3 regions of the Ornithinibacillus proteolyticus genome follow, and region 1 is predicted to be linked to each of the others. Evidence: predicted binding sites of a transcription regulator. Region 1 holds the regulator's gene; each other region holds the start of a gene.
What was found. The regulator LexA, encoded in region 1, represses DNA repair genes until DNA is damaged. The targets are predictions, from matches to a motif close to CGAACATATGTTCG.
Positions count from the first base shown of each region.

Region 1 (3,290 bases):
TTTTTCCTATTTAAATTAGATGAAAAGGGAGATCCTTCTTTAGAATTAAACGACCATGGTGGATATTTTGATTTAGCACCGACTGATTTAGGGGAAAATTGCCGTCGTGATATCGTATTGGAATTAGAAGAAATGGGCTTTGAGATTGAAGCATCTCACCATGAGGTTGCTCCTGGACAACATGAAATTGACTTTAAATACTCTGATGCATTAAAACATGCGGATGATATTCAAACGTTTAAGCTAGTTGTTAAGACAATTGCTAGAAAACATAATCTTCATGCAACGTTTATGCCTAAGCCATTATTTGGAGTAAACGGTTCTGGAATGCATACGAACATGTCTCTATTTAAAGGTGGAGAAAATGCATTCTACAATCCAAGTGGAGATTTAGAATTAAGTGAAACTGCTTATCAATTTATTGCAGGTATTGTGAAGCATGCGACTGGATTTACAGCAGTAACTAATCCAACAGTTAACTCCTATAAGCGTTTAGTACCTGGCTATGAGGCACCAAGCTATGTAGCATGGTCTGCAGCAAACAGAAGCTGTCTAATGCGTATTCCAAACTCTCGTGGTTTAAGTACACGTGTTGAGGCAAGAAGTGTTGACCCAGCAGCTAATCCATATATGGCATTATCTGTTTTATTAGCAGCGGGACTTGATGGAATCCGTAACAATATGACACCACCACCTGCAGTTGATCGTAACATTTATGTTATGACAAAAGAAGAGCGTGATGAAGTTGGAATTAAAGATTTACCATCATCACTAATTGATGCATTACAAGAACTTAAAAATGATGAAGTTATTGTAGAAGCACTAGGCGAGCATCTATTTGAACATTATATCGAAGCGAAAGAGATTGAATGGGATATGTTTAGAACAAGCGTACATCCATGGGAAAGAGATCAATATTTAACTAACTACTAATAGAAAAAAACCGGTGAGTATAGGAGAATCCTCCTTGCTCACCGGTTTTTTGATAGAAATTATATTAGCTCTGCGATTATTATAAACGCATTTGCCAAGAGATGGGCAAATGCGTGTTAGTTTGTTTATTTCGATATATCGTTAATGAATATGACGATAAAGTCCAACTACTTTACCAAGAATCGATACATTCTTATAGATTAATGGCTCCATTGTTGCGTTTTCAGGCTGTAAGCGAATATAATCTTTTTCTTTAAAGAATCGCTTTACGGTTGCTTCATCATCTTCCGTCATTGCTACAACAATATCTCCATTTTGGGCCGTACTCTGTTGTTTCACTATTACCATATCACCGTCTAAAATACCGGCCTCAATCATACTTTCACCATCAATTACTAGGACAAATAGATTTTCATCCGGACCTGCAGTTGAGCTAGGGACTGGCACAAATTCTTCAATATTTTCGACAGCAGTAATAGGTATACCTGCCGTTACTTTACCAATAACGGGTGCATAGCGAGCTTCTTCCCTCGGGATATTACTTTCTTCATCCAAATCTAGTATTTCTATTGCTCGAGGTTTAGTAGGGTCCCGGCGAATAAAACCTTTGCTTTCTAATCTAGAGAGGTGCCCGTGAACAGTTGAGCTTGAGGCAAGGCCCACTGCTTCAGCAATTTCTCTAACAGATGGTGGATAACCTTTTAATCTGACTTGTTCTTTTATGTATTCCAGTATAGCTTGTTGTCTAGTTGATAATTTTGTCATCTATTAAACACCTCGCACATATTATTTATTAATGCTAGTTTACCATCGTATAGCATAGAATGCAAACATTCGTTCGAAAAAGTCGTTGACAAGATCGTATGTTCTGTTATAATAAAAATACGAACAAAGGTTCTTGTGATATAATGGAGAAGGGATGATGGAAAATGTTTGGTAGAGTAAACAAGACAGATTTATTTTATATTGTTGCTTTTGCTGTAACATTAGGTTTCTTATACGTATCATTAATTAGTGCATAATAGGAGTTAATAAATTGAATGTTATTATATACTGCAGAGTAAGTACAGATAAAAAAGTTCAGGAAACATCTTTAGCTAGACAAAAGGAAGAATTATACCAATTGGCTAATCGGTATCAATTCCATGTTGTAAAATGTATAGAGGAGCAAGCGAGTGGATATGAAGTAGAACGTGATGGCGTATTTGAAATGCTTGAAGCGTTTGAACGTGGACAAGCAGATGCTCTCCTTATTCAAGATGAAACAAGATTAGGTCGGGGAAATACAAAAATAGCATTGTTTCATCAATTAGCGAAGTTGAATATTTCCATCTACACTGCGATACACGATGGAAAGCTTGAATTATCCGAATCAGATTCCATGGTATTACAGATTGTTGGAATAGTGGAGGAATACCAACGTAAAATTCACAATGTAAAAATAAAGCGAGGTATGAAAAAAGCAATAGAGAATGGTTATAATCCAGCTAAGAATCTGGCAAATCAGCATTTAGCTCCAGGTAGAGAGAGAAAGGAAGTACCAATCGAGGAAATCATTCGATTGCGAAATAATGGTCTTACCTTCAGTGAAATTGCAAAGACGTTAACTGGATTGGGATATTCTATCTCAAAGGCAACTGTTCATAGAAGGTACCAAGAATATCAAATAATTGATTCAGATAAGTTGAACAGGTAATATTAAAAAGCAAGAACATGTCGTGTTCTTGCTTTTTACTATTAATAATGCTAAATAAGATAGAGTTATTCTAGGAGGCTATGAGATGATTTCAAAAGAAAAATTAGTTCGTATTAATGCACTGGCTAAAAAGGCAAAGACTGCAGAAGGACTGACAAAGGATGAAGAAAGGGAGAGAAAAAAACTACGAGAAGAGTATTTAGGGAATGTCCGCAACTCTTTTAAGAATCAATTGAAGACCATGACGGTAATCGACCCAGCGGGAAATGACGTGACTCCTAAAAAGTTACGAGACATGCAGGAAAGAAACCAAAAACATTAGACATAGTAATTTCGTAATAAGGAATACTAGTACTTGTTAACTATCTACAATTTACAGAAATAAGTATTACTATTCTTTTTGACCGAAAGGAGTATGACGTATGTCTACCAATATAGAGCAAATGTCCATTAATGCAATTCGCACCCTATCCATTGATGCCATAGAAAAATCTAATTCAGGACATCCTGGATTACCGATGGGTGCTTCTCCAATGGCATATACGTTGTGGACAGATATAATGAATCACAATCCTAATAATTCTCAATGGTTTAACCGCGATCGGTTTGTGTTATCTGCTGGACATGGATCCATGCTATTGTACAGCTTATTACATTTATC
Region 1 covers NZ_JBCPXV010000001.1:55,347-58,636, reverse strand. The annotation lists gene glnA (type I glutamate--ammonia ligase) at 1-933, shown strand, start outside; gene lexA (transcriptional repressor LexA) at 1,075-1,698, opposite strand; gene AAIB49_RS00315 (YneB family resolvase-like protein) at 1,970-2,629, shown strand; gene AAIB49_RS00310 (DUF896 domain-containing protein) at 2,715-2,951, shown strand; gene tkt (transketolase) at 3,052-3,290, shown strand, end outside.

Region 2 (3,290 bases), on a different contig from region 1:
TTCAAGTGATAAAGCAGCACGATTTATTCGCTTTTGTGATTGTTTTAATATCCCAATTATTACATTTGAAGATGTGACAGGTTTCTTTCCTGGCATAAAACAGGAACATGGTGGTATCATACGACATGGAGCTAAAATCTTATATGCATATTCTGAAGCTATAGTACCTAAGCTAACTGTTATTGTAAGAAAAGCTTACGGTGGTGCCTATGTAGCATTGAATAGTAAATCAATTGGTGCAGATTTAGTTTATGCATGGCCAAATGCAGAAATTGCAGTTATGGGACCAGAAGGTGCAGCAAATATTATCTTTGCTAAAGAGATTGCGGCAAGTACAGACCCTGAAAAAACACGTCAAGAAAAGATTAATACATATCGAGAAAAGTTCGCAAATCCATATATTGCGGCAAAGCTAGGCATGGTCGATGATGTTATCGACCCTAGGGAAACTCGGATAAAGCTTATTCAAGGGTTAGAAATGTTACAATATAAAAAAGAGGATCGCCCAAGCAAAAAACATGGGAATATCCCTCTTTAATTTTAGGAGGTTAACAACATGGTCAATAAGGACAGATTAGTTAGTGAATTTATGGAGCTAGTTCAAGTAGATTCAGAGACAGGCTTTGAAGCTGACATTGCAGAGGTTTTGAAAAAGAAGTTTAGTGAACTAGGTTTGGAAGTACTAGAAGACGAGGCAAAAGAAAAAACAGGTCATGGTGCGAATAACCTTATTTGTACATTAAAAGGGAATAAGGATGGTGTTGACCCGATTTATTTCACTTCCCATATGGATACCGTAGTACCGGGTAAAGGTATTAAACCATCTATTCAAGATGGATATATTGTATCAGACGGTACAACGATTCTTGGTTCAGACGATAAAGCAGGGCTTAGTGCTATGCTTGAAGCAATTCGTGTACTAAAAGAGAACAATATCCAACATGGTGATGTACAATTTGTGATTACAGTGGGAGAGGAGTCTGGGTTGGTTGGTGCCAAAGCACTAGATCCATCCATGATTCATGCAAAGTTTGGATATGCGTTAGATAGTAATGGAAAAGTTGGGGATATTATCGTTGCTGCGCCAACACAAGCAAAAATCAATACCATTATTAAAGGCAAAACAGCCCATGCTGGTGTTGCACCGGAAAAAGGAGTTTCTGCTATTACCATTGCTGCTAAAGCTATTGCTAAAATGCCATTAGGAAGAATTGATGAAGAAACGACAGCAAACATTGGTCGATTTGAAGGCGGAAAGCAAACAAACATCGTAGTGGATCATGTGGAAATCCTAGCAGAAGCTCGTTCCCTAGTGCCGGAAAAAATGGAAGCTCAAGTGAAGGCCATGAAGGAAGCTTATGAAACAACCGCTAAAGAAATGGGCGGAGAAGCAATTGTGGATATTAAGGTAATGTATCCCGGATTCAAACAACAGGCTGGAGATGAAGTTGTTGAAGTTGCTAGAAAGGCAGCCGCATCGATTGGTAGAGAAAGTCAGCTACTGAAGAGCGGTGGTGGAAGTGATGCGAACGTTATTGCAGGATTTGGTATCCCGACTGTCAATTTAGCAGTAGGATATGAAGAAATTCATACGACAAATGAGCGTATACCAGTTGAGGAATTAGTAAAAGTAACGGAATTAGTAGCTGCAATCATTGAAGAAGTTGCTAATTAATTCATTTTATATTTTTCCATGAACATTAAAGATACCTTTATTGGCATCTTTAATGTTTTTTCTTTAAATCCAATTAACCCTTTCTACTAGTATAAAGGGCTTTTTTGTTTTTGTGATATAATAAAAGTAGAAACAACCGTTCGGAAAGGTGTAAAGAGATATGAAAGCGAATAAGGTACGGATTATTTTTCATTTGGACATGAATAGCTTTTATGCTTCGGTGGAGACGGCCTATCATCCAGCATATAAAGGAAAACCATTAGCGGTAGCTGGAAATCCAGAGGAGCGAAAAGGGATTATTATTACAAGCAATTATGAAGCTAGGGCTAAAGGGGTTAAGACAACGATGCCAATTTGGCAAGCAAGAAAATTATGCCCGGAATTAATTATCCTCCGCCCTAATTTTGAACGGTATCGCTACGCCTCAAGTGAAATATTTAAAATACTAAATTCTATAACGCCTTTTGTAGAACCCGTATCAATTGATGAAGGGTATATGGATGTAACGGACGCCACATCACCTTCTAATACGCTACAATTAGCTGAGGAATTACAGCACAAAATAAAAAGAGAGCTCGATCTGCCATGTAGTATTGGTATTGCTCCGAATAAATTCTTAGCAAAAATGGCATCGGATATGAAGAAGCCAATGGGAATTACAATCCTAAGAAAACGAGATATTCCTATGAAGCTGTGGCCATTACCAGTCGGTGAAATGTATGGAGTAGGGAAAAAGACAGCGGAAAAATTAAACACAATGGATATTCATACCATTGGTGACTTGGCTGAAGCGGATGTTTATCAATTGAAACAGTTATTGGGTATTAATGGTGAACGGTTAAAGAATCGTGCGAATGGTATTGACTTGAGGCCAGTCGATCCGGATGCAGTAAATGAATTTAAAAGTATTGGTAGCTCCGAGACATTGCCGGTGGATACAACCGATGCTAACGAAATCCGAAGCTTACTAACGGCACTGGCCCAAAATGTAGAGAGTAGAATGAAACGGAAGCATGCAGCAGGTCGATCTGTCCAGTTAACCATTCGTTATCATGATCGAAGTACTATTACTAGAAGTAAAAAGCTTCCGAATTATATTGAAAAGAAGGAGGATATTTTAAAGGTAGCTTTTGAACTTTTTGACCTTCATTGGAATTTAGAACCAATTCGCTTACTTGGCGTAACCGTTCAGGATATAGAAGAAAAACAAAATATTGCTCAACAATTGGATTTGTTTACGTATAAGAAGGATGCTGAAAAAGAAAAGCTGTACGATGCTATTGATAAATTAACACAAAAGTTTGGTAAAAACCCCTTCGTTGAGGTGAAGGAGGAAGTGAATCAACAACCTAAAACTAGCTTTCAAAAAGACTTTCTGGATGATTTTAGAAAGTAAACGTTATACGGCATGTATATGAATAGCTTGTTAAATAAGAGTAGATGGAGGAAAAATAAGATGGAAATTTTTAATGAATGTTTAAGCCGCATCGATAATTTAGAACATCGAGCAAGAATGGAGGAAGTTTTGAATTGGGTGATCAAGACATTTCCCAATTTAATGCCAGTAGTGAAGTGGAATCAACCTATGTTTACTGATCATGGCACCTATATTATT
Region 2 covers NZ_JBCPXV010000002.1:54,357-57,646, forward strand. The annotation lists gene AAIB49_RS01715 (acyl-CoA carboxylase subunit beta) at 1-538, shown strand, start outside; gene AAIB49_RS01720 (M20/M25/M40 family metallo-hydrolase) at 557-1,675, shown strand; gene AAIB49_RS01725 (DNA polymerase IV) at 1,836-3,071, shown strand; gene AAIB49_RS01730 (iron chaperone) at 3,132-3,290, shown strand, end outside.
Region 2: the regulator LexA is predicted to act here: its motif matches at 1,805-1,818, upstream of AAIB49_RS01725 (DNA polymerase IV).

Region 3 (3,290 bases), on a different contig from region 1:
TTCAATTTCGTGACATGATGTCCTATGAGCCAGTTTTTCTAGAAAAAGGTACTCATACTGGAGCAATTGGTGCATTGTTAGAAAACGAATAAATCTTAAGATGGTTCACTTCGCAGATAGGGATATACATATCTATCTCGTCAGGCATGAGAAAAAAAACTAACGCATTTGCTCGGGAAAGAGCAAATGCGTTAGTTTTCCTGTTAAGCGTAATGACCACCAATTTTTTTACTACGGTCTAGTGTAACTCCAGCATCGGTAAAGCTACTAGCTCGGAGGAGGGCAGTTGTACCATGTTTTTCACGAATAGCATCCATGACATAGCCAATATCATTTTTTTTGGAGCGATTCTCAAATAAATCTAGTTGTGTTTCGGCTTTATCATATAAGTTATCTAACGTGACATAAACATGGCGAATTGTACTATGACCGTCATAAAATTCCTTGAAAAGCAGCATACAAATATGGTACATATCCATCGTGATATTAGTCGGAATAGGGATAGACCTAGAGCGTGAGAAACCACCGCCGGTTTCCTTAGAATAGGCTATTCCAAGATGAATAGTTTTACCGACTTTGCCAGCCGTTCTGGTTCTACGACAAACCTCTTCACAAAGATCTAAAATACAAACCGCAACTTCATCTTTCGTATAATCTCGTAAAAGAGCAATCCCGTGACCAAAGCCTTTTTGCTCGTGCTTAACAAAATCCCCAAATACTGGACTTAAATCAATCCCCCATGCATGCCAATAAAGCTGTTCTCCCATTACACCAAACCGCTTTTTAATACGATTCAAGTCAAATTTTGCAAGCTGTCCAAGGGTGACAATCCCCATACGATTGAGGTTGCGCTTCATTCTACTCCCAATTCCCCATATTTTTTCCACAGGATGTGGCCAAAGCTTTTCCTCTACATCCTCATACCGGCATTCTACTATACCGACTTTTTTAGCGTGTAAATCCATGACAACCTTCGCTAAAAATTTATTATCGCCAATTCCAATGGAGCACGTAATGCCAAAACTATCGAGAATGTCTTGTTTAATTTGATTGGCAATCTCCCATGGATTCCCAAATAGCTTCTCTAATCCATCAAGTGTTACCCATACCTCATCGACAGAGTATTGATGGATGGCCTCTTTTGGAGCGTATTGGTTTATTAGCCTAGTGATTTCCACCGAAACTTGAAGATAATCAGCCATATGTGCTGGAACAATATGAATAGCAGGGTCATTCGGTAATTCAAAAAAACGACTCACATTGCTAATTCCGTATTTTGCTTTGAGAGCAGGTGAAGCGGCAAGTACAATACTTCCGGATCTATTTGGATCCCCAACAACAGCAAGCATTGTGGTCATTGGGTCAAGTTTTAATTTAACAGCTTCCACACTAGCATAGAACGATCGCATATCAATACATAGTACATTGTGACGTGGAAAAGTAGAATAATCTATTTGCATTACATTTCACCACCAATAAGAACGTTTGTTCTTATTATATGCTGCTGGAAATAGATTATCAATGGAAAAAAATTCATAATCCAAACGTGGGCTAGACAATTTCCTTATTTTCTTCTTCAGCATATAGTGTTATATAGGAATTGAGGAGGGGATAGCTTGTATTATTGGTATCCAGTTTATTATTATCTACCACATTCTTATCTATTTAGGAATTATTATCGCCAGTTTCCTGAAGTGGACCCTGGTTTATTATATGATTCTGCAAATGAAACAAAGAAATTAATGAAAGAAGTAAGTATGGTTTTGGATCGCTTTGCATCATCAAAGGAGTTTGATGAGCAGGTTATGACTGCTGCACAAGAATCCAATGTAGAGGAAGTTAGACGGTTAATCCAAAGTATTGGAATCACTGCGGATGTAGATATTCAAGTAAATCCAGACGGTTTGCGATTAGATTTTGTATCCATGATTAATGATACAAAGTGCTGTAGATTAACGGTAGCATTGAGATGGAATGAATAAAATTAATAAATGAGGCCAGGAGCATATGCAGACCATGCATATCTACTGCATCGGAAATATGCGATGCAACTTTGCGTGAAAAATAAGGATGCCCGCGCGAAATGGAGAAAGAGTCGCGCGAGAAATAAGTCCCCGCGCGGCCGGAGTAAGTTTCGCGCGAGAAAGGTGAAAAATCGCGCGACAATAGAAAGAAATCGCGCGACCCGGAAGGAAAATCGCGCGACAATAAGAAGAAATCGCGCGACAGAAGCAACCTCGCGCGAAAAATAAGGATGCCCGCGCGAAAAAGAGAAAGAGTCGCGCGAAAAAGAAGTGCTCGCGCGGCCGGAGTAAGTTTCGCGCGAGAAAGGTGAAAAATCGCGCGGCAATAGAAAGAAATCGCGCGACAATAAGAAGAAATCGCGCGACAGAAGGAATCTCGCGCGAAAAATAAGGATGCCCGCGCGAAATGGAGGAAAAGTCGCGCGAAAAATAAGTTCCCGCGCGGCCGAAGTAAGTTTCGCGCAAAGGTAAAACCCCGCGCGACAGATAGTAATGTCCTCTAAGTACCTGGAACGTCTAGAGGATTGGTATATTTCCTATCTAGTGTTGATACGTTTGGGTCTTTAGCCTCATCTATTAAAACTGAAGTTATTTTTCGTATTTGATTTCTCCACCAATAATCGTCATTTCAATTTCAGTATTTAATAATTCATCAGGATTTTCCATTTCGAACGGATTATTAGAAAGAACCGTCATATCCGCAAGTTTTCCTCTAGAAATAGTTCCTTTTAATATTTCCTCACTTGTTGCATAAGCTGTAAATTCGGTAAATAACCGAAAGGCATCAATCATAGATAGCTTTTCTTTAGCATTCCATCCATCATGTGTTTCACCTGGTAATTTTCGCGTAACGGCAGCGTGAATACCGAGTAATGGGTCAACTGGTTCAACTGGAGAGTCTGAGCCACCAGCACAAATAACACCATGATCCATCAATGTCTTCCATGCATAGGATGTTTCGGAACGGCTCTTACCAAGTCTTTCTATAACCCATGGAAAGTCACTAGCTACAAATCTAGGCTGAATATCAGCAATGCGGCTTGGATGTATTAAACGATTAATTAATTCTTGATTAAGCACTTGTACGTGAATAAGTCTGTCGCGATGACTAACGGTAGGAAATTGATCTAAGACATCTAGAACATTTACCAATGCTTGATCACCAATCGTATGTACGGCAATAGGCATCGATAATTCACGCGACCTCCTAACAATATCGGTTAGGGCTTCTTGATCAAGCATTGCCTCTCCATAATGACCTGGGGC
Region 3 covers NZ_JBCPXV010000004.1:96,483-99,772, forward strand. The annotation lists gene coaW (type II pantothenate kinase) at 1-92, shown strand, start outside; gene AAIB49_RS03815 (DNA polymerase IV) at 204-1,454, opposite strand; gene AAIB49_RS03820 (YuzC family spore coat inner layer protein) at 1,617-1,982, shown strand; gene AAIB49_RS03825 (amidohydrolase) at 2,613-3,290, opposite strand, start outside.
Region 3: the regulator LexA is predicted to act here: its motif matches at 1,479-1,492, upstream of AAIB49_RS03815 (DNA polymerase IV).